Halioglobus japonicus: one gene and its partner. The protein of the gene in region 1 interacts with the protein of each later gene in a pairwise test. Links are inferred from orthologs where the notes say so. Each region holds a gene or a part of one and is shown in the gene's direction. Other genes may lie near its edges.

Region 1 (14,836 bases):
CACGAAGCCGGAGCGCAGGCCGGGCAGGTTGGAGCGTTTGGACAAGCTGTGGAACACCACGCAGTTGCGGTAGCTGCCATCGCCCATGGCGGCACAGGCCTGCAGTAAGCCGGCGGGCGGGTTGGATTCGTCGCCGTAGATCTCGGAATAGCATTCGTCAGAGGCGATCACAAAGTCGTGTTCGCTGGCGAGCTTGATCAGGTCCTGTAATTGCGTCAGTGACATGACTGCGCCGGTGGGGTTGCCGGGGCTGCAGATGTAGAGCAGTTGGCATTGCTGCCATTGGTCTTCGGTGACGGCGGCAAAGTCGGGCAGGTAGCCGGTGTCGGGGCCGCAATCCAGGAAGACGGGGGTTGCGCCGGCAAGTAGGGCCGCGCCCTCGTAAATCTGGTAAAAGGGATTGGGGCTTAGCACCAGGGGTGCTTTGTCGCGATCGACGATTGTCTGGGCGAAGGCAAACAGGGCTTCGCGAGTGCCGTTCACCGGCAGAATATGGCGCTCTGCGTCGATGCCCTGCAGCTTGAAACGGCGCTGCAGCCAATCGCCAATGGCTTCACGCAGAGCGTCGCTGCCCCGGGTCAGGGGGTAGCTGGCGAGTTTGTCGAGATTGTCAGCGACGGCCTGCAGTACGAATGCGGGCGAGGGGTGTTTGGGCTCGCCGATAGACAGGGCAATGGGATTGGTGTCAGCCGGTGCTTCGAGATCGGCGAACAGCGCCCGCAGCTTCTCGAAGGGATAGGGTTGCAGGCGTTGCAGGTCGGGGTTCATCGTGTACCGTCGTGAAAATTCAGTGGGGGAATGCTCAGGCTGTTTCGTTCAGCTCTTCTCGAATGGCCCGCTGTAATGCCTCACAGCGCTCCGGGTCGGTAATGGGCTGCTGGTCAGCGTCAGTAATAAAGAACACGTCTTCTACCCGTTCACCGAGGGTTTGAATCTTGGCGGCCTGTAAATCGATGTCGAAGTCGACAAAAATCTTACCAATACGAGCGAGTAGGCCGGGGCGATCGGGGGTGGCAATCTCCAGTACCGAGTAATTTTTTACCTCATCCACGGACATGCTGGTTTCGGTGGGGATGGAGAATGATTTCTTGGCCCGCGGCGTGCGGCGATTCACTACCTGGGCGCTCGCGTCCTGGCTCAGGGCGTGGGAGAGAGCTTCGCGGATGTCGTTGATTCGCGCCTGGTCCTCGGCGATCGCCTGGCCGTCAGATCCGAGCACGAAGAACGTGTCCAGTGTCATGCCGTCGTTGGCGTTGTAAATGCGCGCATCGTGAATCGACAGATCCAGCTGTTCCAGCTGAGCACAAATACGCGAAAACAGGGCAGCGGAAGAGCGGGCGTGAATAAAGATCTGGGTGGTATTGGCGACATTGGAATCGAGACTGCTGCGGGCCAGCACCAGCGGCTTGCTTTTGTCATGGTGACCGGCAATGGCTTCGGTGTGCCAGGCAATGTCCTCGGCTTTCTCGCGCAGGAAGTAGTCTTCGCCGCGCTCTTTCCACACGTCTTCAATTTCCTCGATGGTGAAGCCGCGGTACTCGAGTGTGTCGATGGCTGCGTCGCGGGTTTCGTCAACCCACACCTGCTTGTCGATGGGATTTTCCAGGCCGCGCCGCAGGGCACGCTTGGTCTCGGTGTACAGCTGACGGAGCAGGCTGCCGCGCCAGGCGTTCCAGAGAGTTGGGTTGGTGCCATTAATGTCGGCTACTGTCAGAGCAAACAGGTAGTCCAGGCGATGCTGGTCGCCCACATGCCTAGCGAACTGCTGGATGACGTCGGGATCGGAAATGTCGCGACGCTGGGAGACGGCAGACATGGTCAGGTGGTTTTCCACCAGCCATACGACCAGGTTGGTGTCGCGCTTGCTCAGTTTGTGCAGTTCGCAGAACGCCTGGGCGTCTACCGCGCCGAGTTCTGAATGGTCGCCGCCGCGGCCCTTGCCGATGTCGTGGAACAGGCCTGCGAGGTATAGCAGTTCGATCTTGGGCAGACGCGCGGTCACCCGGCTGGTCACGGGGAAGCGCTCGGCGAACTCGGGAATCTGGAAGCGACGCATGTTTTCAATCACTTCCAGGGTATGTGCATCCACGGTGTAGGTGTGGAACAGGTCGTGCTGCATCTGGCCGATAATCTGGCCGAATTCGGGAATATAGCGCCCCATAACGCCGTAGCGAACCATGCGTTTGAGCTGGCGGGTCAGCTTGTAGGGCGAGCGCAGCAGGTCCATGAACATCTTCTGGTTGATTTCACTGGCGCGGAAACTGTCGTCGATGAGGTCGAGTGATCTGCGCAGCTGGCGGATCGTGGGCGCGGCAATACCGTTTATCGCATCGTTGCGTGCGCTGAGCAGGAACACCTCGAGTATCGCCGAGGGGTCGATCGAGAACACGTTGTCGTTGCGCGCCTCGATATAACCGTTGCGCATCTGGAAGCGGCCGTTCAGCTCGAGAATGTTGTGGTCGCCTTCTGCCGTGAGTATGTCTTGGTCGAAGTTCTGGATAAGAACCTCGTTGAGCATGCCCAGGGCCTGGGCCCAGCGGTAGTAAACCTGCATGAACTGTTCGACGGCGAGCTTCTCGCCATCTTCGAAACCCCACATCTGGGCCAGCTCGCGCTGATGGTCGAACAGCAGACGATCTTCCTCGCGACCGGTAATCATGTGTAGGGCGTAGCGCACTCGCCACATGAAATCGCGGCCATCGCGCAGGATTTGGGCCTCTACCGGCTCGAGGAACTCGGCGGCGGTAAGGCGATCCAGCGACTCCACCCCAAAGTGGCGCTCGGCAATCCAGCCAATAATCTGCATGTCGCGGAGGCCGCCTGGTGAGGACTTCACATTGGGTTCGAGGTTGTATTCGGTGTCGGCAAACTTGGTGTGGCGATTGCGTTGCTCTTCGACCTTGGCGCGGAAGAATGCCGGGCTTGGCCACATCTTCTCGGTTGAGGTGCCCTGTTGGACTTCCTCCATCAGCCGCTGAGGCCCGCGAATCACCCTTGCCTCCATCAGGTTGGTGAGGATGGTGATATCGCCGGCGGCATTCTCAATACACTGCGCTACCGTGCGCACGCTGTGACCGATGTCCAGGCCGATGTCCCACAGCAGGGTCAGGAAACCCTCCAGCTTTGCCTCAGCGTCGCCAGCGTTCTCATCCAGCAGTAACAGAATGTCGATGTCAGAGCAGGGGTGAAGTTCGCCGCGCCCGTAGCCGCCCACAGCCACCAGACAGTGCTCGCTGTCCGCGCCGATGTTTTGCTCCCACAGCTGGCCCAGCAAAGCGTCGACGAAAGCGGCGCGTTGGCGGATCAGTGATTCAACGGGGCGCCTTCGCGAAATTGCTGGTGCAGGTATTCTGTGGCCTGAACAATGGCGCCTTTGCAGGCGGCGATGGCATCGGTGCCGCCCAGGCGGTCGCGCAGAGCGGTGGAGTCAAATAGTTCTGTGGGCAGAGGGGCGAGGGATGAGGGCACTGGATTCCTTAGAAAGTCTCGTTACTGCGACGGGTAAAGATTTCGCAGCCGTCTGCGGTGACGCCAATGGTGTGTTCCCACTGTGCCGACAGGCGGCCGTCCTTGGTGGTTACGGTCCAGCCATCTTTCTGGTTCAGGCGAGTGTGACGTTTACCTGCGTTAACCATGGGCTCTATGGTAAAGGTCATGCCTTCTTCGAGCGTGAGGCCAGCACCTTTGCGGCCATAATGCAGTACCTGTGGATCTTCGTGGAATACCTTGCCGATGCCGTGGCCGCAGTACTCGCGCACCACTGAGTAATAGTTTTTCTCAGCGTGGGCCTGGATGATGGCGCCGATATCGCCCAGTGTGGTGCCGGGGCGGACAATATCCAGAGCTTTGTACAGGCATTCCTGAGTAATCTGGATCAGGCGGGTTGCATGGGGAGCGACGTCGCCGACTTCCACCATAATACTGGTGTCGCCGTGGTACTCATCTTTAATCACGGTGACATCGATGTTAACGATATCGCCGTTCTTGAGCTTCTTGTTGTCCGACGGAATGCCGTGACACACCACGTCATTCACCGACGTGCAGATCGACTTCGGGAAGCCGTGGTAATTCAGGGGCGCTGGTATCGCTCCTGCGGCGATAATATAGTCGTGACAGATGCGATCCAGGTCACCGGTGGTGACGCCCACTTGTACGTGGGGTTGGATCATCTCCAGTACTTCGGCGGCCAGGGCGCCGGCGGCGCGCATCTTTTCCAGCTCGTCCGCAGTCTTGATACTTACTGCCATTTGCAACCTATTGAAATATATAAGAAATATGGGTCCGGCCTGCGCTTGGCGAGGGCCGGAGGAGGCACATTCTACATGAATCAGGGTGGCAAAAGGTAACGCGGCGTGAATTTGCGATGATTTAGCGCTTTATCCACCCATCGCTCTGTGGTATAAAGCGCGCCTCGTTGCCCTGGCGTGGCTGATTTTTGGTCGCCCAGAGGGGATCGGGCACTAATTGACACACACATATCGACACCTGTTCCAGGGTGCCAACGGCTTGGCCTGCGGTTTGGAATCGGGGATATGTGGAGGACTAACCCAAATACAAGGTATTTATTATGTCGCAAGTAAGCATGCGCGACCTGCTGCAGGCAGGCGCCCACTTCGGTCACCAGACCCGCTACTGGAACCCCAAAATGGACCAGTACATCTTCGGTGCCCGCAACAAGATCCACATCATCAACCTCGAGCACACCGTTCCTGCGTTCAACGAAGCGTTGAACCTGGTGAAAGGCCTCGCGGGTAACAAGAATAAGATTCTGTTCGTTGGCACCAAGCGCGCCGCCGGCAAAATCATCAAAGAGCAGGCGGAACGCGCCGGCCAGCCCTACGTCAGCCACCGCTGGCTGGGCGGCATGCTCACCAACTACAAAACCATTCGCGCGTCCATCAAGCGTCTGCGTGACCTGGAAGCCCAGCAGGCCGACGGCACTTTCGATCGCCTGACCAAGAAAGAAGCCCTGATGCGCACCCGCGACATGGAGAAGCTTGAGCGCTCCATCGGTGGTATCAAGGAAATGGGCGGTCTGCCCGACGCGCTGTTTGTCGTTGACGTTGATCACGAGCGCATCGCGATCACTGAAGCCAACAAGCTGGGTATCCCCGTGATCGGCATCGTCGACACCAACTCCAACCCTGACGGTGTTGACTACGTTATCCCCGGTAACGACGACGCGATCCGTGCGATCAAGCTGTACGTCACTGCCGTGGCTGATGCGTGCCTGGCTGGCAAGGCTGAATCTGGCGAAGCGATTCCTACCAAGGATGAGTTCGTCGAAGAAGCCGCTGCTGAAGAAGCCGCCGAGTAAGTTCAAGCCCCGGCGCTGCAGAAACTGTAACGCCGGGCACCTAGAATCTCCCCCGGCGCATCGCTGCCGGGGTTTTTATTTTCAGATCCAATCACCCGGGATTGCATAGGAGGACAATCAATGTCAGCAAAACTGGTTAAAGAACTGCGTGATCGTACAGGCCTGGGCCTGCTCGAGTGCAAGAAGGCACTGGCCGCTGCCGACGGCGACGTCGACAAGGCAATTGAAGAACTGCGTAAGTCCAGCGGCATGAAAGCTGCCAAGAAAGCTGGCCGCACCGCCGCCGACGGCGTTGTTGTGACTCGTCTGGCTGAAGACGGCAGCTACGGCATGCTGGTTGAAGTTAACTCTGAAACCGACTTCGTTGCTCGCGACGATAACTTCCTGGCTTTCGTAAACAGCGTTGCCGATGCGGCTTTCGCTGCCAAGCAGACTGACGTTGCCGCCCTGATGGACGGCGACCTGGAAGCAGCACGTGAAGCGCTGGTACAGAAAATCGGTGAGAACATCGGTGTACGCCGCATTGAGCTGGTTAACGCTGACGCCGGTGTAGTTGGTGCCTACGTACACGGCAACAACCGCATCGCGGTACTGGTTGAGCTCAAGGGCGGCGACCAGGATCTGGCCAAAGATGTGGCTATGCACGTTGCAGCGGTTAACCCCCAGGTTGTATCCCCCGCGGATATGCCCGAAGAGGTTGTCGCCAAGGAGAAGGAAATCTACACCGCACAGGCCGCTGAATCCGGCAAGCCCGCCGAGATTATCGAGAAGATGATTGGCGGTCGTGTGAAGAAGTTCCTGGCCGAGAACTCTCTGCTGGAGCAGGCGTTCGTTAAAGATCCCGACGTAACCGTTGGCAAGCTGGTTTCTGCCGCTGGCGCAGAAGTGGCTTCATTTGTCCGCTTCGAAGTGGGCGAAGGCATTGAAGTCGAGAAAGTTGACTTCGCTGATGAGGTTGCGGCCCAGCTCAACGGCTAAGGCGCAATCACGCAGATATCCACCGCGTGGATGGGAAAGGGAGCTTCGGCTCCCTTTTTCTTTTTCTGGCCCTGATTCGACTAAAAGTCGGGGCCAATTGCATGGAATTCCTGTTGCTCGAACAGGTCCTATGTATAATTCCAGCAAAGACCGACGTGTTAGTAATTCCCAATGTCCAGAGACGATATCGACCACATTCCCTCTATTGTGCCATCGCGCGATAACGAACACACCATGGTCCGCCCCACGCCGGGCGCCACGCGCGGCAAGCCCGGAGGCTCGGGCGGTGGCAGTCGCCCGCCAGCCAAAGCGTCGTCTGGCGGTGGCGTGTTCGGCAAGCTGGTTGCCGTTGTGGCGCTGGTGGTTGCGGCCGTGGCCTGTGCCTGGGCCTGGCAATTGCAGGAGCAGCTCCGGCAGAGCGAGTACGCCCTGCAGGGGCACGAAACGCGTATTGCCGATTTGGAGGCTCGCCTGTCTGATACGGACGAGGGCATGAGCCAGAACGCGGCGGTGCAGGCGGCCAAGCTGCGCGAACTGGATTCAGAGGTTCGCAAACTCTGGGACAATGTGTGGAAAAAGTCCAAGGAGCGCCTGGGTAAGCTGGAGGCGACGACCAAGAAGCAGGGCACCCAGATTGCGGCGAACGAAAAGTCGATTTCCTCGACGTCGTCAAAGGTGAACAGTGCAGCGGCCGACCTCGCCAAGCTTAAGAGTGTGTCGGGTGACCTGAGCCGCTTGATGAACAGCGCCAAGACCAATCAGGCGGAAGTCGAGCGGGTGGCCGATACTCTGAATCGCATCAATCTGGATATGGCCAAGCTCAATCGCCTGGTGAAGGCCAACGAGGAAGCGGTGCGCTCCACCGACGCGTTCCGGCGCCAGGTGAACGCGTCTATCGCAGAACTTGAGAGCTCGGTGCGAATTCTACAGGCGGCGCCTTGATGGCGCCGCGGTCAGGCCAGCGCCTGACGAATGCTGGCGAGTTTCACGCAGATCACAAAGGCCTCCGCCGTTGCCTGCACGTCCTTCAGTGAGGGGTAGCTGGGCGCCAGGCGGATATTGCTGTCCTCGGGGTCGTTTCCGTAGGGGTAGGTGGCACCGGCAGGGGTGAGCGCCACGCCAATATCCGCCGCAAGTTTCACCACGGTTTGGGCCAGTCCCGGACGGGTATTGAAGGAAATAAAGTAACCGCCCTGTGGCGACAGCCACTCGCCCATGCCTGTGTCGCCCAGTTCATTTTCCAGCGTTGCCAGTACGGCGGCGAATCTAGGCCGCAGTAGTGCGGCGTGCTTTTCCATATGGGCCGCGATGCCGGCCGGTGACTGCAACAGTTTAACGTGGCGCAGCTGGTTGACCTTGTCCGGACCGATGCTCTGAAACCCCAGGTGTTGCTTGAAGGCCGCGAGGTTGGCCGGACTACTGGACAGGAAGGCTACGCCCGCGCCGGCAAAGGTGACCTTGGAGGTAGACCCGAACTGGAACACGCTCGACTCAGTGCCATGCTTGACGCTGTAGTCCCTGATATTGGCAAGCTCGGGGGCATCCGCGTCGATGGTGTGCACTGCGTAAGCGTTGTCATACATCACGATAAAGTCATCGCTGGCGATAGTGCCCAGCCTGGCCAGGCGCTCCACTGTCTCTTCGCTGTATACACAGCCAGTGGGGTTGGAGAAGCGCGGCACGCACCAGATGCCTTTAATGGCAGGATCGGAGCTAACCAGGCGTTCGACTTCGTCCATATCCGGGCCGTTTGCATCCATCGCCACCGGGATCATTTCAATGCCGAGATGTTCGCAGATGGCGAAGTGACGATCGTAGCCGGGCACCGGGCACAGGAATTTCAGTTCATCAGAGTTCCCCCAGGCCGATTCAGCACCGCGCAGGCCGACATTGAGGGCGAAGTCGATCACGCTGTACATCAGGGTCAGTGACGAGTTACCGCCGATCACAATGTCTGACTCAGGCACACCCATCACCTTGCTGAACAATGCCTTGGCCTCTGGCAGGCCATCGAGGCCGCCATAGTTGCGCACGTCGGTGCCGTTGCTGGCGCGATAGTCGCCTTCGAGAATACCGTCGAGGGCGTCGGACAGTGACACCTGCTCGGTGCCGGGTTTGCCACGGGTCAGGTCCAGTGATAACTGGCGCTCTGCCAGGGCCCGGTACTGTGCTTCCAGGGTGTCGAGTTGGGCGCGTAATTGGTCGGCCGACATTTGCTCGATATGCACGGTGGCTTCCTTGTGGTGGTCTAGAATTCAGGGCAGGGGAGTATAGCCGCGGTGCGCCTGCGCGAACAGGTGACCAATGTCACAAGCTTGAATTCAGCACTGGTGCCCGCATATCTGTGTCACAGACATTGCCTTGAGGATAAGCATGAACGAGCACGAAGAAGCGCTGGAACCCGAAGTACTGGAACCGGAACAGGCCGCCGGTGCACCGGCGGTAGCCGACGACGTGCTCCCGGATACCCTGTACCTGATGCCGGTGCCGAATCGTCCGTTTTTTCCTGGGCAGGTGCAGCCGGTTGGCATGAACCCGCAGGAGTGGGCGACCACGCTTAAAGCGGTGGCCGATTCCGGCACGCGTTTGATCGGGCTGTCCTATGTGCCGCCGGGCGAGAACGGCGAGATTGATATTCGTCGTTTCCCGGAAATCGGCTGCGCGGTGCGCCTGCATCGTCCCCCGGGTGGGGCGGACCAGCCCGGCCAGTTTATGGCCCAGGGCCTGCGGCGTTTTCGAATTGTTCGCTGGTTGAATGACAAGCCGCCCTTCCTGGTGCAGGTAGAGTATCCACGCAGCCAGGGTGAAAAAGACTCGGACGAGATCAAGGCCTACGCCATGGCGTTGATCAAGGCCATTAAGGAACTGCTGCCTCTCAACCCCTTGTACAGCGAGGAATTGAAGCAGTACCTGTCCAACTTCAGCCCCAACCAGCCCAGCTTGCTGGCCGATTTCTCGGCTGCCCTGACCACGGCTTCGGGCGAGCAGCTCCAGGAAATATTGGATACCTTGCCATTGCGGTCACGCATGGAGAAGGTCCTCACGCTGTTGCGCAAGGAGCGCGAGGTAGCGGAGTTGCAGGGGCAGATCACCAGTCAGGTAAATGACAAGGTCAGCGATCAGCAGCGGGAGTTCTTTCTGCGTGAGCAGTTAAAGATCATCCAGAAAGAGCTGGGTATCTCGAAGGACGATCGCACCTCCGATGCCGACATGTTTGAGGAGCGTATTGCCGGGCTGGAGCTGCCTGAGGTGGTGGCAAAGCGTATCGATGACGAGCTGCAAAAGCTCTCGGTGCTGGAGACCGGTTCACCCGAGTACGGCGTGACGCGCAATTACCTGGACTGGGCCACTTCCGTGCCCTGGGGTGTGCACTCCGAGGACAATCTCGATCTCAAACACGCCCGCGGTGTGCTGGCGGAGCATCACGATGGCCTGGAAGATGTAAAAGAGCGCATTCTCGAATTCTTGGCGGTAGGCTCATTCAAGGGTGAAATCGCCGGCTCCATCATGTTGCTGGTCGGGCCACCCGGAGTAGGCAAGACCAGTATCGGCCGCTCTGTGGCAGATGCCTTGGGGCGCGAGTTTTATCGTTTCAGTCTGGGCGGCATGCGTGACGAGGCCGAGATTAAAGGCCACCGGCGCACCTATGTCGGCGCCATGCCCGGTAAATTCGTGCAGGCCCTGAAAGAGGTGAAGGTATCTAACCCCGTTATCATGCTCGATGAGATCGACAAGATCGGGGCTTCCTATCAGGGTGATCCGGCGTCGGCTTTGCTTGAGGTGCTGGACCCGGAGCAAAACAGCGAGTTTCTCGATCACTACCTCGACCTGCGGGTGGATCTGTCCAAGGTGTTGTTTATATGTACGGCAAATCAGCTGGATACTATCCCCGGGCCTTTGCTCGACCGGATGGAGGTGACCCGCCTGTCCGGTTATGTGGCCGAAGAAAAGCTGGCAATTGCGCGCAACCATCTGTGGCCGCGGCAGTTGGAGCGTCACGGACTGGGCGAGGATCAGCTCAAGATCAACGATGCCGGGCTCAAGTATGTGATTGATTCCTACTGTCGCGAGGCCGGCGTGCGCAACTTGGAAAAGCAGCTGTCACGGATTATGCGCAAGTCGATTGTGCGCATGCTCGACACGGGCGAGGAAAAGCTGCGGGTTGGCAAAAAGGATATCGACGACCTGTTGGGCAAGCCGCATTTCATGCCGGACAAGCCTGTGCGAGGCCTTGGTGTTGCCACAGGCCTGGCCTGGACCGCCATGGGCGGCGCGACCCTGGCCATTGAGTCATCGCAAATCCATACCTTGAACCGCGGCTTCAAATTAACCGGGCGTCTGGGCGAGACCATGCGTGAATCCGCGGAAATCGCCTACAGCTATGTGATTGCCCATTTGAAAGACTATGGTTGCGATCGCGACTTCTTTGATATGTCGATGGTGCATCTGCATGTCCCGGAGGGGGCCACGCCCAAGGATGGTCCCAGTGCCGGCATTACGATGGCGACGGCGCTGGTCTCATTGGCCCGCAAGGAGCGTATCAAGCGCCCTCTGGCCATGACAGGCGAGCTGACGTTGACCGGCCAGGTGCTGCCCGTTGGGGGGATTCGTGAAAAGGTGATCGCCGCCCGACGCAGCAAAATCATGGAGTTGATTCTACCCCATGCCAACCGGCGCGATTTTGAGGAGCTGCCCGAGTACCTGCGTGAAGGTATCAATGTGCACTTTGCGCGCAATTATCGCGAGGTGTTTGAGTTCGTGTTCCATGAGCACCGCAAGGATAAGTCGCTGCATTGATCAGCGCGGCCTGAGGCCGCGCCGTAACCGGATCAGTACTGGTTGTTTGCGTCCGAGAGTTGCTCGTTGAGCGTCAGGAAGTCCCACAGTACGCCGAGCAGGAAGAAGCCACCGGTGCACAGGTAGATGACACCGGTAATCCACTTGCCCATGTACATGCGGTGGATACCGAAGATGCCCAGGAACGTGAGCAGAATCCAGGTCAGGTCATAATCCTTGGGCCCGGGGACAAACCGGCGATCCGCATCGCGGGACATGCCCGGGATAAGCAGTAGATCGATAATCCAGCCGATAAAGAACAGGCCCAGGGTGAAAAACCAGATAACGCCCGATATCTGCCTGCCGTAGTAAAACCTGTGGGCCCCAATGAATCCGAAGATCCATAGCAAATATCCCATAAAGACCGAATGCGTACCTTCCTGGCGTTCCAAGTCGCTGCTCCCGCAAGTGTGTATTGCCATGGTGTTGGCTCTGGTGGGCCGCGTCAAGAGGCTGGCGCCCGCGTCAGAGTGACTATAATGATCTGGTTCATGGCCCCGCGCCGGTAAAGCGGTACGCTGGTAAGCAACCCTGTAGGTCACCCCAGAGGACCTCGAATGTCTGTTGAGCACCGCGATCTGCACCACGAATTTCCTGAACTGCATGACCGCATCCACGAACTCAAGATGAATGATGCCCATTTTCGGCGCCTGTTCGATGAGTGCCACGAGCTGATTACCAGTATCAAAAAGATGGAAGATGAAGTGACCCCGGTAGCGACCCGCACCGAGGAGGAGGCCAAGATCCGGCGTTTGCACCTCAAGGATGAGCTCTACCGCATGCTCACGGCGGCCTGACCGTGGCGAACGAAACGCTTCGCGCCGAACTGGAGCAACGCCTGGCGACCATGCAGCGGCGCCTGGCCAGCATTAAGGCTGACGTCACGCACGAATACTCAGGTGACTCCGCGGAGCAGGCCCAGGAACGTGAGAACGACGAGGTGGTGGACCCCATTGGCAACGAAACCCGTCAATCCCTGCGCGATATCCGGATGGCGCTGGACAAGATTGAAGCTGGTACCTACGGCGAGTGCGAGCACTGCGGCGAAAACATCGCGGAGGTGCGCCTGCGGGCAATCCCTGAGGCCACGCGGTGTGTGGGTTGTGCTGACTAAGCACTTATGTGGGTGGTTTTTATAGCTGTATGGAATAAAGGGGGCTTGAGCCTCGTTTTTCATGCATGATCCGCGACTCGAAGGCGCTGGTGGTGGCCGGTAGTGGCCTTTCTGGGGCCCGGGAAATGGTAAAAGTCCCCCTTCTCGAATTCCCCCTAAAATAATCCCAAACCCGCCTTGACACTGCCGGGGCTGGTCCTTAGAATTCGCCTTCCTTTTTCGGGGGGTCCCTTTGCGGGCCTCTGGTTTTTTATTTGATTGGAGTTAGGTCAGGTGCAGAATCAACGTATTCGTATCCGTCTCAAGGCTTTTGACCACAAGCTGATCGACACGTCGACTCAGGAAATTGTGGAAACTGCGCGCCGTACCGGTGCCCAGGTCAAAGGTCCTATCCCCCTTCCTACCCGGAAGGAAAAGTACACCGTGCTGGTTTCCCCGCACGTAAACAAGGACGCACGTGACCAGTACGAAATTCGTACGCACAAGCGTCTGTTGGACATCGTGGAGCCTACAGAAAAAACTGTAGACGCCCTGATGAAACTAGACCTGGCAGCAGGTGTAGAAGTACAGATCAGTCTTGGCTAACGACAAATCGTAAGCAAGACCTGCTCGGGGCAGGCAAATAACTGTCCCGGGTGTGTAATTGCTTAAGTTGGGAACAGGTTCCAATTTAAGCGGCCATAGAGGGTATGTAGCCCCGTACACTGAGAGGTTAGCAAAATGGCTATTGGCTTAGTCGGCCGTAAGTCCGGTATGACTCGTGTTTTTACCGAAGACGGCGCATCCATTCCAGTAACCGTAGTGGAGGTTTCTCCAAACCGCGTTACTCAAATCAAAGAGCTCGATACCGATGGGTATCGTGCAATTCAGGTCACTGCGGGCAGCCGCAAGGCCTCTAAAGTGAGTAAATCCGAAGCGGGACACTTCGCGAAAGCGGGTGTCGAAGCAGGCGCAAGCCTGTCGGAGTTCCGTCTGGAAGAAGCAGACGAAGCGCCTGAAGTTGGCTCTGAGCTGACTGTTGAGCGTTTTGAAGCGGGCCAGATCGTGGACGTTACTGGTAAGTCCAAGGGTAAAGGTTTCCAGGGCGGTGTTAAGCGCTGGAATTTCGCCATGCAGGACGCCACGCACGGTAACTCTATTTCACACCGCGCTCCTGGTTCTATCGGTCAGTGTCAAACACCCGGCCGTGTTTTCAAGGGCAAGAAGATGGCGGGCCACATGGGTGCCGAGCAGGTAACTACCCAGGGTCTGGAAATCGTCCGTGTTGATGCCGAGCGCAATTTGCTGCTCATTAAGGGTGCCGTACCTGGTGCCCCCGGTGGTGACGTCGTAGTGCGCCCCACCATCAAGGCATAAGGTTAGGGGGGCTCTAACGTGGAACTGAATGTAGTTAAGCCGGGTAACAGTGATGCAGGCAAGTTGTCTGTCTCCGATGTTGCCTTTGCTAAAGAGTACAACGAAGACCTGGTTCACCAGGTTGTAACTGCCTTTCTGGCAGGCGCACGCCAGGGCACTCGTGCCCAGAAGAACCGCTCAGCGGTTTCCGGCGGTGGCAAGAAGCCTTGGCGTCAAAAGGGTACCGGTCGCGCTCGTGCGGGAACTATCCGTTCTCCGATCTGGCGCTCCGGTGGTGTGACCTTCGCGGCTCAGCCGCAGGATCACTCTCAGAAAGTGAATCGTAAAATGTATCGTGCAGCGCTGCGCACCATTATGTCCGAGCTCGCTCGCCAGGATCGCCTGGTTGTTGTAGAGAGCATGGATCTGGAGCAGCCCAAGACCAAAATGCTGGTTCAGCAGCTGGGCGAGTACGGTGTGGATAACGCGTTGATCGTGTCCACTGAAGTTGGTGAGAACCTCTACCTGGCGTCTCGCAACCTGCACAAGGTTGACGTTCGCGACGTAGACGGTGTCGACCCTGTCAGCCTGATCGCTCACGACAAAGTGATCGTCACTGTTGACGCGGTCAAGAAGTTTGAGGAGATGCTGGGATGAACCAGGAGCGCGTATTCCAAGTGCTGGTAGGCCCGCACGTTTCCGAGAAGGCCGCCATCGTAGCTGACGAAAACAACCAGTTTGTTTTCAAGGTTGCCGTTGATGCAACCAAGGCAGAGATCAAGAAGTCTGTTGAGCAGCTGTTCAAGGTTAAGGTCGACAAGGTCTCCACCCTGAAGGTGAAGGGTAAGGTTAAGCGTAACCGTTTCGGTTATAGCACCAAGCCGACCTGGAAAAAAGCATATGTACGACTGGAGCAGGGTCAAGACATCGACTTTGCGACTGTTGAGTAAGGAGTCGGATCACAATGGCAGTTTTGAAGAGTAAGCCCACTTCACCCGGTCGTCGTCACGTCGTCCGCGTTGTCAGTGAGGATCTGCACAAAGGAGCACCGCACAAGCCCCTGCTGGAAAAGCAGAGCCGCAACGGTGGTCGTAACAACAACGGTCGTATCACCACTCGCCACGTTGGCGGTGGTCACAAGCAGCACTACCGTATCATCGATTTCAAGCGCACCAAGGACGGTATCCCCGCCAAGGTAGAGCGCCTGGAATACGATCCGAACCGCACTGCGCACATTGCGCTGCTGTTGTTCGCCG
Region 2 (15,008 bases), 2.8 Mb from region 1 along the record:
AGCACCGTGTTCGTTATCCAGGTCATGCAGGAGAAAGGCGAGATGTCCTCGCGGCATGCCAATCTCGCCATTGGCATTCTGGTCATCCAGGATCTGGCCGCGGTACTGTTTCTGTCAGCTACCAAGGGCATGTGGCCCGAGCCCACTGCGTTGTTACTACCTGCGCTCTGGCTGCTGCGCGCGCCCGTGCTGCGGCTGCTCAGCTACGCCGGCCACGGCGAACTGTTCACCCTGGCCGGCATGGCCCTCGCCCTCGGCGGGGCCGCCCTGTTTGAGTTTGTCGGCATTAAGGGTGACCTCGGCGCGCTGATCATCGGCGCACTGCTGTCCGGCTCGCAAAAAGGCAAGGAACTGAGCCGCAACCTGATGAACCTCAAGGACTTGTTCCTGGTGGGCTTCTTTCTATCCATTGGCCTGGGCGGCTGGCCGCAACAGGAAGCGCTGATCCTCGCGGTACTGCTCGGGGTACTGGCCATCGTCAAAATTCCGTTGTACTTCCCGCTGATGACGAAGCTGCACACCGGCCCGCGCACCGCTCTACTGGCTGCTTGTGCCATGGGCAATTTCAGTGAATTCGGCCTGGTGGTGGTGGCCGTGGCCGCCAAGGCCGGCTGGCTGGATGCCCAGTGGGCCAGTGCCATTTCACTCGCCATTGCGATCAGCTTTGTTATCTCCGCGCCGCTCAACCGCTACGCCCATGAGCTGTACTGGAAGTACCACAGCTTCTGGCGAAAGTTTGAGTCAGACCGATTACGCCGGGAGCGCCCTGACACCAGCGGCGCACGCATCATCGTACTCGGCATGGGTAACATTGGTACCGGTGCCTACGATACGCTCGCAGAAACCCACGGCGCAGAAGTACTCGGGGTTGATCTAAACGAAGCAAAGCTTGCCGAGCATACACGCCGGCATCGGCGTGTCGTGCCCGCCGACGCTTCCGACCCCGACTTCTGGGTGCAGGTCGACCTCACCGAGGTGGACCTGGTGCTGCTCGCACTGACCAATCATCCCGAGAATGTGCTGGTGGCAGATCTTCTGCGCGAGCTGGACTACCAGGGTCGCGTGGCTGCGGTGGTGCGATTCCGCGAGGAAGCCGAAGAGCTCGAGACACACGGCATATCCGTCTTTAACCTTTACGCTCAGGCCGGTGCCGGCTTCGCCGAGCACGCCGCCGCCCAACTGAGCAACAACGCTTAACTATCCATGGCCCTTAAACCGACAATTTACAAAGCCCAGATCGAACTCGCCGACAGCGATCGCCACTGTTATGAAAGCCTGGCAATGACCCTGGCCCAACACCCCTCAGAAACGGTGGAACGCATGGGAGTACGCCTGCTGGCGTTCTGTCTCAACAATGCCCGGGGCCTGCAGTTTACCCGGGGCCTGTCGACCACCGACGAGCCCGACCTGTGGCGCCACAGCGACGGCGGCGAACTGGAGCAGTGGATAGAGGTAGGCCAGCCCGAAGAACCGCGCCTGCGCAAGGCCACAGGCCGCGCGCGCGAAGTTATGGTGTATGCCTTTGGCAAGAGTGCCGCTACCTGGTGGAAACTGAACGGCGAAGCCATCGCCGCACTGCCAAGGCTACAGGTCTGGCAAATTGACTGGGACGATGCCCAGGCCCTGGCGGAGATGGTCACGCGCACCATGCAGCTGAATATCAGCGTGGCCGGTGGCGTGATCTACATCGACAACGGCTCAGCGTCGATCAGCGTGGAACCGACACGGCTGCATTGATCAGGTGACAGGTTGCGCCGCTATCGCTGTGTCGCGCCCCATCCACCACAGCCACACGACATTCACGAGGCCATAAATGCCCACCGCAGTGATCAGGCCGGCCCCGGCCCCGCTCCACACCATGGCCAGCCCCAGTGCGACCAGGCGCAACCACTCCCAGCGCATCACCGCCTGCACCGCCCGCCCTTCAAGCCAGTAGGCGGTGGTCATCGTGGTAGCCAGTAACATAGCCCAGCCAGCAACGCCCTGCCAGTAGCTCAGCTCAGACAGCAGCAGGTACACGAGTAGCGCAATCACCACCACCAGCTGGAAAAAGCCGTAGCGGGAGACAATGGCGGGCACCTCTGGGTCGTACTTGGTAAAGGTAGACAGATCATTCTTGTGACGTGGATAGCGCTCGGCAACTTCCACTGGCTGCCATCCCGTGCGCGCCACCCACACCCGCAGCTTGTCGGACCAGCGCTGTGCGCGCCAGCTGTCCTTAGCCATATCGACATAGATATGGGTGAGTGCATGAATCGGGTTAAAGCTGCGCAACGGCCCGCGAATACCAAATACCACCGGTTCCTCATCCAGTTCTTCCTGGAAGGTGCCAAACAGACGGTCCCACAAAATGAAAATGCCACCGTAATTGCGATCGAGATACACATCGTTCTGGGCGTGATGCACGCGGTGGTTGGACGGCGTGACAAAAATGGCCTCGTACCAGCCCAGTTTGCCCACATGCTTGGTGTGCACCCAGAACTGGTAGATCAGGTTAATCGCGCCGGCGGTGACCACCACCTCAGCGGGAATACCCAGCGCAAACATGGGAATATAGAACAGCCAGCCAAACAAGAAGCCGGTGCTGGTCTGACGCAATGCCGTCGTCAGGTTGTATTCCTCGCTCTGGTGATGGGCCACATGAGCTGCCCACAGAATCGTGCGCTCGTGGCCCAGCCGGTGCAGCCAGTAGTAGCAGAAGTCGTACAGCACAATGGCCAGCATCCACGTCCAAACGCTGTTGGCATCCATCAGCGGCAGGGAGAAGTGCTCGGTCACAAGGTGGTACACATAGCCCCCACACCGAGCGTGACAAAGGCCCGCGCCTGGCTGAGCACGCCCAGCGACAAACTACTGACGCTGTCATTCAGGCGATAAGTATTGCGCCCTTTCTTCACGCCCCAGGCCAGTTCCACCAGCATGGCCAGCACGAAAAAGGGAATAGCTAATTCAATCAGGTCCACAGACCACCTCACAGGTATAGCAAGACCGCCGAGTCTAATACGGCGGGCGCCAGATTGCAGCAGTCAATACAGGGCCGATTCTGGCTAGTCGCAAGGCCTGACGGGCGCTATATTGCTCTCCATGGACACTGCACACCGCCCCGAACTCGACCACGAAACCTGCCGCCGCGCCCGCCTCGCCAGAGACCCGCGCTTTGACGGCGAGTTCTTCCTAGCGGTGCGCACCACGGGGATTTACTGCCGCCCCATCTGCCCGGCGCGCCCCCCGCAGAAAAAAACGTCAGTTACTACCGCCTCGCCAGCCAGGCCGCCGGCGCCGGCTATCGCCCCTGCCTGCGCTGCCGCCCGGAATCCGCCCCCGGCAGCCCGGCCTGGGAAGGCACAGCGACCACTGTCGATCGGGCCCTCAACCTGATACGCGCCGGCGCGTTGGACAGCGGCAGCCTGGCGGATCTTGCCGCGCGGCTGGGCATAGGCGAGCGCTACCTGCGCAAGTTGTTTGAACAGGAACTCGGGGTGTCACCCCAGGCCGTCGCACTGAACCAACGCCTGTTGTTCGCCAAGAAGCTGCTCGCGGAAACCGACATGCCGATTACTGACATTGGCTTCGCTGCCGGCTTTGGCAGCGTGAGGCGTTTCAACAGCGCCCTGCAGGAACACTTCCGGCTCACACCGACCCAACTGCGGGGGCGCGGCCGGCGGCCTGATACAGCCAGTACCATCACGCTGCAGTTGCAGTACCGCCCGCCTTACGACTGGGCTGGCGTCATCGATTTTTTTGCCCACCATGAGATCGCAGGTGTAGAACAGGTCACCGGGCAGACGTATCGGCGCCAGTTTACCTGCGACAGGCAGCCCGCCTGGCTCGAAGTTACGCCGGTAAAGAGCCGCCCGGCGCTGGCCCTGACGGTCAGCCTGCCGGACCACCGCCAGCTGCGCACAATAGTACAGAGAGTGCGGCGTATGTTTGATCTCGACGCCAACCCGGAAGTGATTCACCAGAGTCTGACCGCCAGCCCGGAGCTATGCCCGCTACTCAAGCGCAGCCCGGGCAGCCGCTCACCTGGCCACTGGTCGCTTTACGAAGCGGCCGTGCGGGCGATTGTCGGCCAACAGGTGAGCACGGTTGCCGCGCGCAGCATCTGCAGCCGGTTTGCCGCTGCCTGTAGCGAGAACTATCTGGTGTTTCCCCGCGCTGCAGCGCTGGCAGCACTGGAAGACAGCGCCTTCCCCATGCCCGGCCGGCGCCGCGACACCCTCAAGGCGCTGTGCACGGCCTTCAGCGACTGCGAAGAAACCCTGACACTCGAAGCCCTGGCCGAGTTCAAAGGCGTCGGCCCCTGGACGGTGGCCATGGCCGCAATTCGCGGTGCCGGCCACCCCGATGTATTCCCCTTGGGCGACCTGGGGTTGGTCAAAGCCTGGGAAGCGCTGGGCGGCAACGGCAAAACTCTCAAACACGACTGCGAGCCCTGGAGCCCCTGGCGCTCCTATGCCGCCAACCTGCTGTGGAGGAGCCTCAGCTAATGAACTACCAATATCTCAACAGCCCGATCGGCACCCTGCGGGTGCTGTCCGATGGCCAGCACATCACCGCCATTGAATGGCCGGAGCAGCACAGCGACACCGCGGGCCAGATCGAACAGAGCGACGCTGCGCTGGCGCAGTGTGTTGAACAGCTACAGGAGTATTTTGCTGGCACCCGGCGCAGCTTTGATCTGCCGCTGGCGCCCGGAGGCACCGAATTCCAGAATGCGGTATGGGCGCAGCTGGCGCGCATTCCCTTTGGTGAATTGCGCAGTTACGGTGACATAGCCCGGGAGATGGGTAAGCCCAAGGCGATGCGCGCCGTGGGCGCTGCGAACGGCCGCAACCCGATTCCTATTGTGGTTCCCTGCCACCGGGTGATCGGCAGCGACGGTTCCCTCACCGGCTTCGCAGGCGGGCTGGATGCCAAGAAGACCCTGCTGAATCTCGAAGGGGCACTGGACTAAGCCAGCGCCCACTTTCACCCTCGCCTAGCGGCTGCTGGCAACAAACGTGATAAACCGGCCTTCATCGATAAATCCAGAACCCCAGCTGTCCCACTCATCACCGAGGCCCTTGGCCGCAATGTCCGTCACCGACATACCCTCGTCGAGCATGGCGGTGATCTGGCCGGTCGTGGTCACCAGCATGTTGTGATAGCGCGCCAGCCCCGCCTTGTCGGTCAGGGGGCCGTGGCCAGGTACGACCACGGTTTTATCGTCGATACGCGCAAGCACAGTCTCAATGGTCTTGATCAGGCCGAACGCATTGCCCCCGGAGCTGATGTCGACAAAGGGGAAGCGGTCGTAAAAGAAGGTATCGCCCATGTGCACCACATTCTCGGCGGCGAAGAACATGATGCTGTCGCCGTCGGTATGACTGGTGGGATAGTGCTGCACCTCAATGGTGTCGCCGTTAAAGTGCATGGCAATCGCATCACCGTAGGTAACCACCGGCAGCGCAGGCTTGGGGCTGGGTTCGGTAACCCGGCCCAGCGCCTTGATGTTCTGCTTGGTGCTCATGCGCTGATAAATATTTTCGTGGGCCACAATCACGCTGCCGCGCTCGCCGAAGAACGCATTGCCGCCGGTGTGATCGAAGTGCCAGTGGGTATTGAGCAGGAACTTGGGCGCCCCTTCCCCGCCCGCCAGTTCAGCCACCGCGGCCTGGTGGGCCGGTGCGTAGGCCTCGTAGTCAGAATCGATGATCAGCGCGCCGTCTTCACCGACGGAAGCCACTACATTACCGCCGCGCCCCTGTAGAAAATACAGCGGCCCGCGATGGGTGTCACAGTCACTTCAGGCGGCGCTTCCTCAGCCACGGCAAAATTGGGTATCAGCGCGGCCAGGCACGCGCCGGCCAGGGTGCTCATCAAAGGCTTCATAGTGTTCTCCCGGGTGGATAGGCCTCAGGCATTGAGATCAGGGATCATCTCGTCCTTGAGGCGTGATATCTGGTCTTTCAGGCGCAGTTTTTCTTTTTTCAGGCGCTGTAACAGAATCTGGTTCTGGTAGGGGTAGGCATACATTTCGTGGATACGGTGGTCCAGCGCCCGGTGTTTGGCCTGCAGCTCCAGCAGGCGCATGGCGGGTGTCATCACCTCGTTGGCTGCTTCCGGGTTTTCATCGCCATTCGGGCCGATGTGGGTGGGGTCACTCATTAGTGCACAGTACCGCGGCTATCCTCGATCAAAGTGCAAGACTAACCCCACAGGGAATAGCTGTACAAGCTTTGATCGTGTTCAATCCCAAATCAGGTTTCTTGCAGTAGCTGCTGCCACAGCGCATGGCCCGCGTCACCTACCGCCAGAAAGGGTTCGCTGAGCAGGGTATCGCGGGCGTTGTACCGCAATGGCAGGCCATCGAGCCCCACCAACGCACCGCCGGCTGCTTCCAGCAATGCCTGGCCCGCCGCCGTATCCCACTCACAACAGGGCGCATAGCGCGGGTAGAAATCGCCCCGCCCCTCCGCCAGGTGGCAGAACTTCAGCGCACTGCCGCTGTTATCCCGGGCCAGCTCACCCCAGTGACGCTCCAGCCACGCCAGGCAGGCCCCGAGCCGCTCACCCTTATGGCGCCGGCTGGCCAGCACTCGCATGGGCTCACCGGCAACCAGCGCCCGAGTGGCGATATCGCTCACTTCATCCTCCGGCCCATACCGGCGGGCAAATTCACCGGGGACGCCGACATATGCCACAGCCTCCAGGGGTATGTAAATCACACCCAGCAACGGCGCTCCATCGTGCACCAGGGCAATATTGATCGTGAATTCCCCGGTGCGGCCCAGAAACTCCTTGGTGCCATCGAGAGGGTCCACCAGCCACAAGCTGGACCATTCTCGGCGCCTGGCCACCGCCTCAGGGGGCGATTCTTCAGAGAGAATGGGAATATCAGGCGCAAGCGCAGCCAGCCCCGCTTCCAGACAGTGATGCGAGGCAATATCCGCCAGGGTCAGGGGTGAATCGTCACCCTTGGCCTCGTACTGATCGGCGCTCGGCGCATGATAGTGCTCACAGATTAACTCGCCCGCCTCGCGGCAGAGGTCGAGCAGGGGTGGCACCAGGGCCGCAAGATTCATCATGGCCCCATTATACCACCGCAGGACAGGTCGCTCTTGTCGCAGACCGTCCGGGGCCGGATAATCAAGCCATGATTGATTGGCAACACATCGATACCGTCCTGCTGGACATGGACGGCACGCTGCTCGACCTGCACTTCGATAATTATTTCTGGATGCAGTACGTGCCTCAGGCCTATGCCCGGGAACACCAGCTGAGCGAAGCCGAGTCCACCGAGCGCCTGCACAGCAAGTTCGAGCAGAATCAGAGCTCTCTCAACTGGTACAGCGTTGACTACTGGTCGGAACAGCTGCAGCTGGATATCCCCGCGCTCAAGCGCGAAGTTCAACACATGGTGGCCATGCGCCCCACGTGGAGGAATTCCTCACCCGCCTGCATGCCTCCCACCGGGACGTGGTGATGGTGACCAATGCCCACCGCAAAACCCTGGACATCAAGATGGACCGCGTCGACATCACCGGCTGGTTCGACCGCATTGTGGTGTCTCATGATCTGGACGCGCCCAAGGAAGAGCAGGCCTTCTGGCACCGACTACAGGCGCTGCACCCCTTCGACCCGGCGCGCACCCTGTTTATTGACGACACCGAGCGTGTGCTGGAATCCGCCCGCGATTACGGCATTGCCCACCTGCTGACCCTGCTGCAACCGGACAGCCAGCGCCAGAAGCGCATCGACACCCGCTTCCCCGGTATTCACCACTTCGACGAAATCATGCCGGACCAACCCCCACCCTGACCCATGAACGATTTCAATACCGAAAAGCTGCGCCTCGACAAATGGCTGTGGGCCGCCCGCTTCTTCAAAACCCGCAGCCTCGCCAAGGCCGCGATTGAAGGCGGCAAAGTCCACCTGGCCGGCCAGCGCGTGAAAGTGTCCCGGGAGATTCAGATCGGGGATGAACTACAGATTCGCCAGGGCTGGGATGAGAAGGTGGTTGTCGTCGAGGCCCTGTCAGACAAGCGCCGGGGCGCCCCCGAAGCACAGCAACTCTACCGCGAAACCGCGAACAGCGTGCAACGCCGTGAAGAGGCCGCAGCAGCACGCAAGGCCGCCGGCGGCATGATCGACCGCCCCGTCAGCCGCCCCACCAAAAAGCAGCGCCGGCAGATCCATCGTTTCAAGGAATCGAATTAGGCTTCGGCTACCCGGGGCTGGCGCGGCGCGTCTTCCAGCACAATGGCATCGCGGCCAGAGGCCTTGGCCTTGTACAGGGCCGTGTCAGCAAGTTTGATCAGGTCTTCAGGGGTGACATCCGCATCCGCCTGCACCGTAGCCACGCCCTGGCTTACCGTTATGTGGCCAGCCACCTGGGATTCACCGTGCGGGATGGCGGCCTCGGCAATAAATTCCTTGAGGCGCTCGGCAATGCGCATGGCCGATGACGGCGACGAGCCCGGCAGCACAAGAATAAATTCCTCACCCCCATAACGCCCCACCACTTCACCCGCACGGCTGGTGGCGTTCTGCATGATATCTGCGAGGCGCTGCAACACCTCGTCACCCGCTGGGTGACCATAGGTGTCGTTGTAGGCCTTGAAGTAATCCACATCCAGTAGAATGACTGAAAGTGGCATCGCCGTGCGCCGGGCACGGTTGATTTCCGCCTTGAGCGCCGTGTTCACCATGCGCCGGTTACCCAGGCCTGTGAGCTCGTCAATGTTGGCCAGATCTGTGAGCTGGCGCCGGGCATCGCGCAGCTGGCGGTTACGATCGCGCAGCGAACCGGCCATATCGCCGAGCTCGCGGGCCATGGTTTCCCGCTCCCAATTGAGCGCCAGCATATTGCGGAACGTGCGATGCACCCGATCACAGATCACAATCAGCACCGCGGTAAACGCAAGCAGCACCAGGCCAATAAGCAGGTTGTAGGGCTCGTGCCAGTAATGCACCAGGCTCCACCAGGCGATAGGCCACAGGGCGGTGAGCAGGAACGAAATAAAGTACTCGCGCACAATCACCGAGAAGCCCACCGAGATCGCCGTAATCATGACGATAAGCAGCAGGAAGGTGTACTGCATGGTAATGGGCACGCGGGTGGCGGCAAAAATATACGCGGAGGACCACACCAGGCCGGTGGCGGCAGAACCGAGAATCAAGCGCCAGAACAGGCCCCGGGGATTGGTGCGATAGCTGTGATTCACCAGTGCATTACTCATGGACAGCGAACGCACCAGCAACAGAATCAGAAACGCGGCGCCCCACAGCATAATGCTGGTGAACTCCACGAACGGCCAGAAAATGCCCATGGTGGCTACCAGGCCGACCAGATTCGCCACCACAGTCGCCATCTGCCCATTTTGCATGAGCATCTCCAACTGGGCGGAAAACAACTCCTCCCGGGGAATGTGGCGTTGGTAGATCATGGTCAAATCCTACACATTGCAGGGATTAATCATACTCTGGCCGGGAAAAGCTGCGAACCAGGTCACAAGCAAATAGGTCGTTTATTGCCCAACTGGGCATTTTACGCGAAACTGCGGCCTAACTGACTGAATTTGGTAATAAAATAGCCCATGTTCTCGTGGCAGGCCATACGCATTAGTTGCATCGTCATTCTGGCGGTACCGCTCGTGCACCTGGTTTTCCTCATGTCATCCAATATCGCCGACGCCCTCAACAGCGAGCCGGAAGTGTGGACCGATGACATCGAAGACTACCGCAGGGAGGACATGTCCCGCGAATTACCTGAAAAACCCATCGTGGTTGTGGGCGGCATGCGCGCCAGAATGTGGGACGGCCTGCCCGAGCTGCTCGCCCCCAAACCCGTGTTAATGCGGGGCATTGGCGACGCCATTGTCGACGACATCGTGTATCACTACGACGACCTGATCGGCTACTATCAGCCGGAAACAGTCATCTTCCTGCCCAGCGTGACCGAGTTTCATATTCGCGACAACAAGTCTGCAGAGGATCTCGCCGAGGGTATTGCCGAACTTGTGACCACCGACGAACGGGCACACATCACCCAGCAGTTTTTCATTATCAGCCCGGTCAAAACCCTGCTCCACCCCAGCGACCACGAAACCATTGATGAGACCATGGTCATTCTCCGGGAATGGGTGAAAGAGCGCCCCCACGTGGCCCTGCTGGACCTCAATCGGCTGCTGCAGAACCGCGAGGGCCTGCCCGAGGCCGCCTATTTCCGCTCTGACGGCTCCAACCTCAATGAGCACGGCTACCTGCGACTCTCCACATTAGTGCAGAATCAGCTCGACAAGACTGCCCTACAACCCTGACCGCCGCCCCCAAATTGGGGTAGAATTGGTGGATGTTTTCCGAGATTCCCCTCACTCCGCCTGCCACACCGCTGTTAAGCGGCATTGACGCGGGCCGCCCCACCGGCGAGCTCAGCACGGAAGAGCTGACTCAGCTCGCCGAGGAACTGCGCGCCTATCTGTTGTACAGCGTGGGTCAGTCCGGCGGGCACTTCGGCGCCGGCCTGGGTGTAGTGGAACTCACCATTGCCCTGCACCACGTGTTCAATACCCCCGATGACCGCATCGTGTGGGACGTGGGCCACCAGACGTACCCGCACAAAATCCTCACCGGCCGCATGCAGCAGATGGACAGCATGCGCCACGCCGGCGGCCTCTCCGGCTTCCCCAAGCGCAGCGAGAGCGCATACGACACCTTTGGTGTGGGCCACTCCTCCACCAGCATCTCTGCCGCCATGGGCATGGCCCTGGCCGCGCGCCAGCAAGGCCTGGACCGCAAGGTGATCGCCGTGATCGGCGACGGTGCCATTACCGGCGGCATGGCCTTCGAGGCCCTGGCCCATGCCGGCCACGAACGCCCCAACATGCTGGTGATTCTGAACGACAACCAGATGTCCATCGGCCACAACACCGGCGGCCTGGCGAACTACTTCGCCAAGATCTGGGCTACCAAGACCTACCTCGGCATGCGCGAGCGCTCCAAGCGCTTCCTGGAGCGCTTCAGCTTTCTGTGGGACTGGGCCAAGCGCACCGAAGAACACATGAAAGGCATGGTGGCGCCGAGCACCCTGTTTGAGGAATTGGGCTTTCACTATATTGGCCCACTGGACGGACACGACCTTCCCGGGCTGGTGAAAACCCTTGAGAACATGAAGGATCTGGAGGGCCCGCAGTTCCTCCACATCCGCACCGTAAAAGGCAAAGGCTTCACACCGGCCGAGGAAGATCCGGTGGGCTACCACGCCCTGAACAAGGTCGAGGCCAAGCCCAAAGGCCCCCAACCGACCGAACCACCCAAACCCAAGGGGCCCAAGTATCAGGACGTATTCGGCCAGTGGCTGTGCGACATGGCCGAGCAGGACGACAAACTGGTGGGCATTACCCCGGCCATGTGCGAAGGCTCCGGCATGGTGGATTTCGCTGCGCGCTTCCCCGACCGCTACTACGATGTGGCTATCGCCGAGCAGCACGCTGTGACCCTGGCAGCCGGCATGGCCTGCGATGGCGTCAAACCCGTCGTCGCTATCTACTCGACGTTCCTGCAGCGTGGCTACGATCAGCTCATTCATGACGTGGCCCTGCAAAACCTCGACGTAACCTTCGGCATCGACCGCGCTGGCCTCGTGGGCCAGGACGGACCGACGCACCACGGCACGTTTGATCTCAGCTACCTGCGCTGCATCCCCAATATGGTGATTGGTGCGCCGTCTGATGAGAATGAATGTCGGCAGATGTTGTATACGGCTTACCAGCATCCTGGGCCTGCGGCGGTGAGATACCCCCGCGGCACCGGTCCGGGCGTGAACATCGTGGAAGCCATGACCCCCATGACCATTGGTAAATCAGTACCTCTGATGGAAGGCCGCCACATTGCCATTCTCAATTTCGGCACGCTACTGCCTGCCGCCCGTGAAGCAGCCGAGCAGATAGGCGCTACCCTGGTGGATATGCGCTGGGTTAAGCCCATGGATGATACGCGCGTACTTGAACTGGCCGCGAACCACGAGTTGCTGGTGACCGTGGAAGAAAACGCCGTCGCAGGCGGTGCAGGTGCTGGCGTGAGTGAACTGCTGGCCGCCCATGGCATTGAAACGCCAGTATTGCACTGTGGCATCCCCGATCAATACATCGAGCACGGTGACCATAAGGCGCAATTGGCCGCCATCGGCCTGGATGGTGAAGGTATCCTAGGACGGATTAACCACCGAGTCGCGGATGCGATGATAGACTTGGCATCGCCCTCGCCTCCCTCATCTTCGGTCATATGAAAAAAAGCCAGAATTCAAAGCCCCTAACGTCAAGAACCTCCTCGATATGGGAAGTTCCTACCAACCAAACTAATCCCTAGTAGAACCTTTCGTATTCTATCCTAAAGGCCTCTCAACCAAAGCAAAGACCATAGTGAAGCTATGTCAGGATTTCCACCAAACCGAAGACCTGAGCAACTTAACGCTTAACTACGCGGCCAGTTCTAGCGTAATTCTCACCCAATCAGCATCATCTAGACTTATGGGCCTGATTACTTAAAAAAACATTCTGCTCATCGCTAACATCGAGAGGGATGACGATGACGAACCATAATCTCAACAAACCCAACTCTGACGAAACTTACCCAATATCAGAAGGACTACACCGCGGCAGTATTCCACAGCGGGAAGCCACACCTGCGGAGGTCAAAGATCTCCGCAATGAAGCTGTCGCTCTCAAGGAGGCTGTAACTGAGTTTCTCATGGAAAACCGGCTGCAAATAAAAGGGTAACCGGGGATGGGGCTGACAGAATATGAGATATTCGGCCTCAGAGAAGCATGAAATGATCCACCTGGTGGAACAGTCCAGCCTGTCAGAAAACAGACGCTGGCCCGCCGAGAGATCCAGCGATCGCCATTATGTGCCAGGTTGAAACGGTATGAAGCAGGGGGGATATTGATGTACCTTAAAACCGCAAACCTGTTATTCGTTCTAGCTGAAACAAACTGCGTGAGGGTGAGCAGGTTGCTATTGTAGATCTTGCGCTGGAGAAGCAGATACTGTTACTACGGAAAATCGCAGTGACTAACATGCACGAGAGAACGGTTTGTCTCTGAATCTACCACTTATAGGCCCCTAAAAGCGCAAGATTTGATCACTAGTCCAACCTTTATCCTGTTGGAAGCAAGCGACAAGTTCCAACATCTCACCCTGCGAGTGAGAGAGATGTAGCAGACGTATTTTACGTACTGCGAGATCATCGGTTGGGACTAGCATTATCTACAGAAAATTCTCGACGACCACACCCGATTTATCCTGGCTTGGCTCCTATGCACAACAATGGCGGCCTGCGACGTCTCAGATCCGCTTGGAGACGCACTGAGCTTCACAGGCCTTGATCAGATAAAGGTAATAAACAAGCCGCGTCTGCTAGCGCAATACAGCCCCTTGAACATTGCCAGTGACCTGTCGAATTACCTCGATGACAGGGGAATGGACCACAAGCGAGACCGACCGTACCACCCAAAGATCCAAGGCATATAGAACACCGGCACCAGACGCTTGAGAATCAGATATTTGAGGAGAATAACTACTGTCGGGGAACCTGGAGCAACGTATCGGCGAGTTTTTGGATTACGAAAACGAATACTATCAAGAATCGCTCAATAAGCTGACGCCAGCTGATGTTTATTTTGTGGGAAGACAGCACACTCTTGATCGAGGAAAGACGATAGAATTGAACACCTTGGCCATGCGTCGAAATATGCATTACGATAATGAGATGGAATTACAGGCCTTGATGAGCTGAAGCGTCAATAAAATCAGGAAGTAGTCTTTCCGGGCGGTTCTGACGAATTACACCAACAGTGGTGGTAGCACAAATGGCGGATCGGCTGAGGGCCCGGACAAGGCTGCCCTAGCCTGGAGAGGTCCCTACAGACTGTGGTTGGATCATGCAGCTCACAACACAATCAGCCATCACAATAGAATGATAAATACCTTTGTCAGACTCTATCAGCTGTTGACCCGCAAGCAGCGTCGAGAGCTGCTTATCTTGCAGTTTTTCATGCTGTTGTCCTCTATTGCCGAGCTGGTGGGTACCGCGTTTATCATGCCCTTTATCGCGCTGGCCTCTTCACCGGATGTCACCGAGTCCAACGAATACCTGAAAATGCTGCACCGTGCCCTGGGCGAGCCAGCACACGATGAATTCTTGATGCTGGTGGGTGCCCTGTTCGTCGGTCTTGTTATTACTGGCAACAGCATCATGATTTTTTCCCAGTTTCTGATGAGTCGCTACTCGTTTCGGGTTGGCGGGGAAATATCGACGCGCCTGTACGGTTACTACCTCTCTCGCGACATGACGTTTCACTCTGCAACCAACAGCGCTGAAATGATTCAGGGCGTCATGCGCGATTCCCTGCTGCTGAGCAATGCATTGCTGACACCTGCACTCCGGATCAACGCGCGCGTGTTTTCCATCGTGTTGCTGTCTGCGCTTGTTGTTTTCGTCGACCCATTTGTCGCGATTAATACGGTATTGGTCCTGGCGGTGGCTTACCTGGTGATTTTTAATTTTGTACGCCGGCGGGTTCACGCCAACGGCTTGCTGATTTCCCTGCTGGGGCGCAAGCGTAACCAGGTGCTCAATGAGAGCCTTGGCGGAATCCGGGACGTAAAGCTCTACTCCTATGAGGCGGGGTATCTGCGCCGTTACCAGCGCGATACCAAGCGCTCTGATCGCGCGATGGCGGACAACAGCATACTGGGTGAGACACCGTACTTCGTCATAGAAGCGATCATGCTGGCGGGTATGGTATTGGTCACGCTCTACCTGCTGGGTAGCGATGATGGCCTGGCCGGCGCCTTGCCGGTTCTGACGCTTTATGGCCTGGCAGGACTTAAGATTGTGCCTAAAGTGCAGCAGTGTTACGTGGCGCTAACCAAGATTCGCGGTGCGCAGGCTGTGTTCGAACGGCTCTACGTGCATCTTGCCAATTCGTCTGAAAAAAACCCGTTCCTGGTGGACAGCCCCG

The links.
Region 2: the proteins of rpsB (region 1) and BST95_RS19205 interact in binary tests that used the Escherichia coli proteins (3 or more experiments, as listed by UniProt). The link is inferred for Halioglobus japonicus from one-to-one orthologs.

The regions. Positions count from the first base shown.
Region 1 is NZ_CP019450.1:1,307,262-1,322,097, forward strand. Bases 3,680-6,442 are described here. They hold rpsB (30S ribosomal protein S2), read left to right. Parts: upstream 3,680-4,567; coding sequence 4,568-5,317; downstream 5,318-6,442. Other genes in these bases: map (type I methionyl aminopeptidase), read right to left, coding at 3,680-4,247; tsf (translation elongation factor Ts), read left to right, coding at 5,438-6,295. Also shown: dapC (succinyldiaminopimelate transaminase), read right to left, coding at 1-768; glnD ([protein-PII] uridylyltransferase), read right to left, coding at 803-3,274; BST95_RS20360 (hypothetical protein), read right to left, coding at 3,304-3,468; more of map, read right to left, coding at 3,477-3,679; BST95_RS06205 (hypothetical protein), read left to right, coding at 6,467-7,237; BST95_RS06210 (aspartate aminotransferase type Ic), read right to left, coding at 7,249-8,523; lon (endopeptidase La), read left to right, coding at 8,669-11,092; BST95_RS06220 (TM2 domain-containing protein), read right to left, coding at 11,125-11,490; BST95_RS06225 (HP1242/YdcH family protein), read left to right, coding at 11,689-11,928; BST95_RS06230 (TraR/DksA family transcriptional regulator), read left to right, coding at 11,931-12,245; rpsJ (30S ribosomal protein S10), read left to right, coding at 12,519-12,830; rplC (50S ribosomal protein L3), read left to right, coding at 12,966-13,601; rplD (50S ribosomal protein L4), read left to right, coding at 13,620-14,237; rplW (50S ribosomal protein L23), read left to right, coding at 14,234-14,530; rplB (50S ribosomal protein L2), read left to right, coding at 14,545-14,836. UniProt on the Escherichia coli protein: Required for ribosomal protein bS1 (rpsA) to bind to the 30S subunit.
Region 2 is NZ_CP019450.1:4,059,066-4,074,073, forward strand. What follows is about bases 6,570-9,504. They hold BST95_RS19205 (RNA-binding S4 domain-containing protein), read left to right. Parts: upstream 6,570-7,806; coding sequence 7,807-8,202; downstream 8,203-9,504. Other genes in these bases: cysQ (3'(2'),5'-bisphosphate nucleotidase CysQ), read right to left, coding at 6,570-7,070; BST95_RS19210 (diguanylate cyclase), read right to left, coding at 8,199-9,431. Outside these bases: BST95_RS19160 (cation:proton antiporter family protein), read left to right, coding at 1-1,197; BST95_RS19165 (YaeQ family protein), read left to right, coding at 1,204-1,737; BST95_RS19170 (sterol desaturase family protein), read right to left, coding at 1,738-2,790; BST95_RS20760 (hypothetical protein), read right to left, coding at 2,775-2,963; BST95_RS20195 (AlkA N-terminal domain-containing protein), read left to right, coding at 3,393-4,490; BST95_RS19180 (methylated-DNA--[protein]-cysteine S-methyltransferase), read left to right, coding at 4,490-4,957; BST95_RS19185 (MBL fold metallo-hydrolase), read right to left, coding at 4,982-5,728; BST95_RS19885 (hypothetical protein), read right to left, coding at 5,728-5,874; BST95_RS19190 (YdcH family protein), read right to left, coding at 5,899-6,150; more of cysQ, read right to left, coding at 6,243-6,569; BST95_RS19215 (SGNH/GDSL hydrolase family protein), read left to right, coding at 9,582-10,304; dxs (1-deoxy-D-xylulose-5-phosphate synthase), read left to right, coding at 10,337-12,271; BST95_RS19235 (ABC transporter ATP-binding protein), read left to right, coding at 14,039-15,008. UniProt on the Escherichia coli protein: Involved in the recycling of free 50S ribosomal subunits that still carry a nascent chain. Binds RNA more specifically than DNA. Binds with very high affinity to the free 50S ribosomal subunit. Does not bind it when it is part of the 70S ribosome.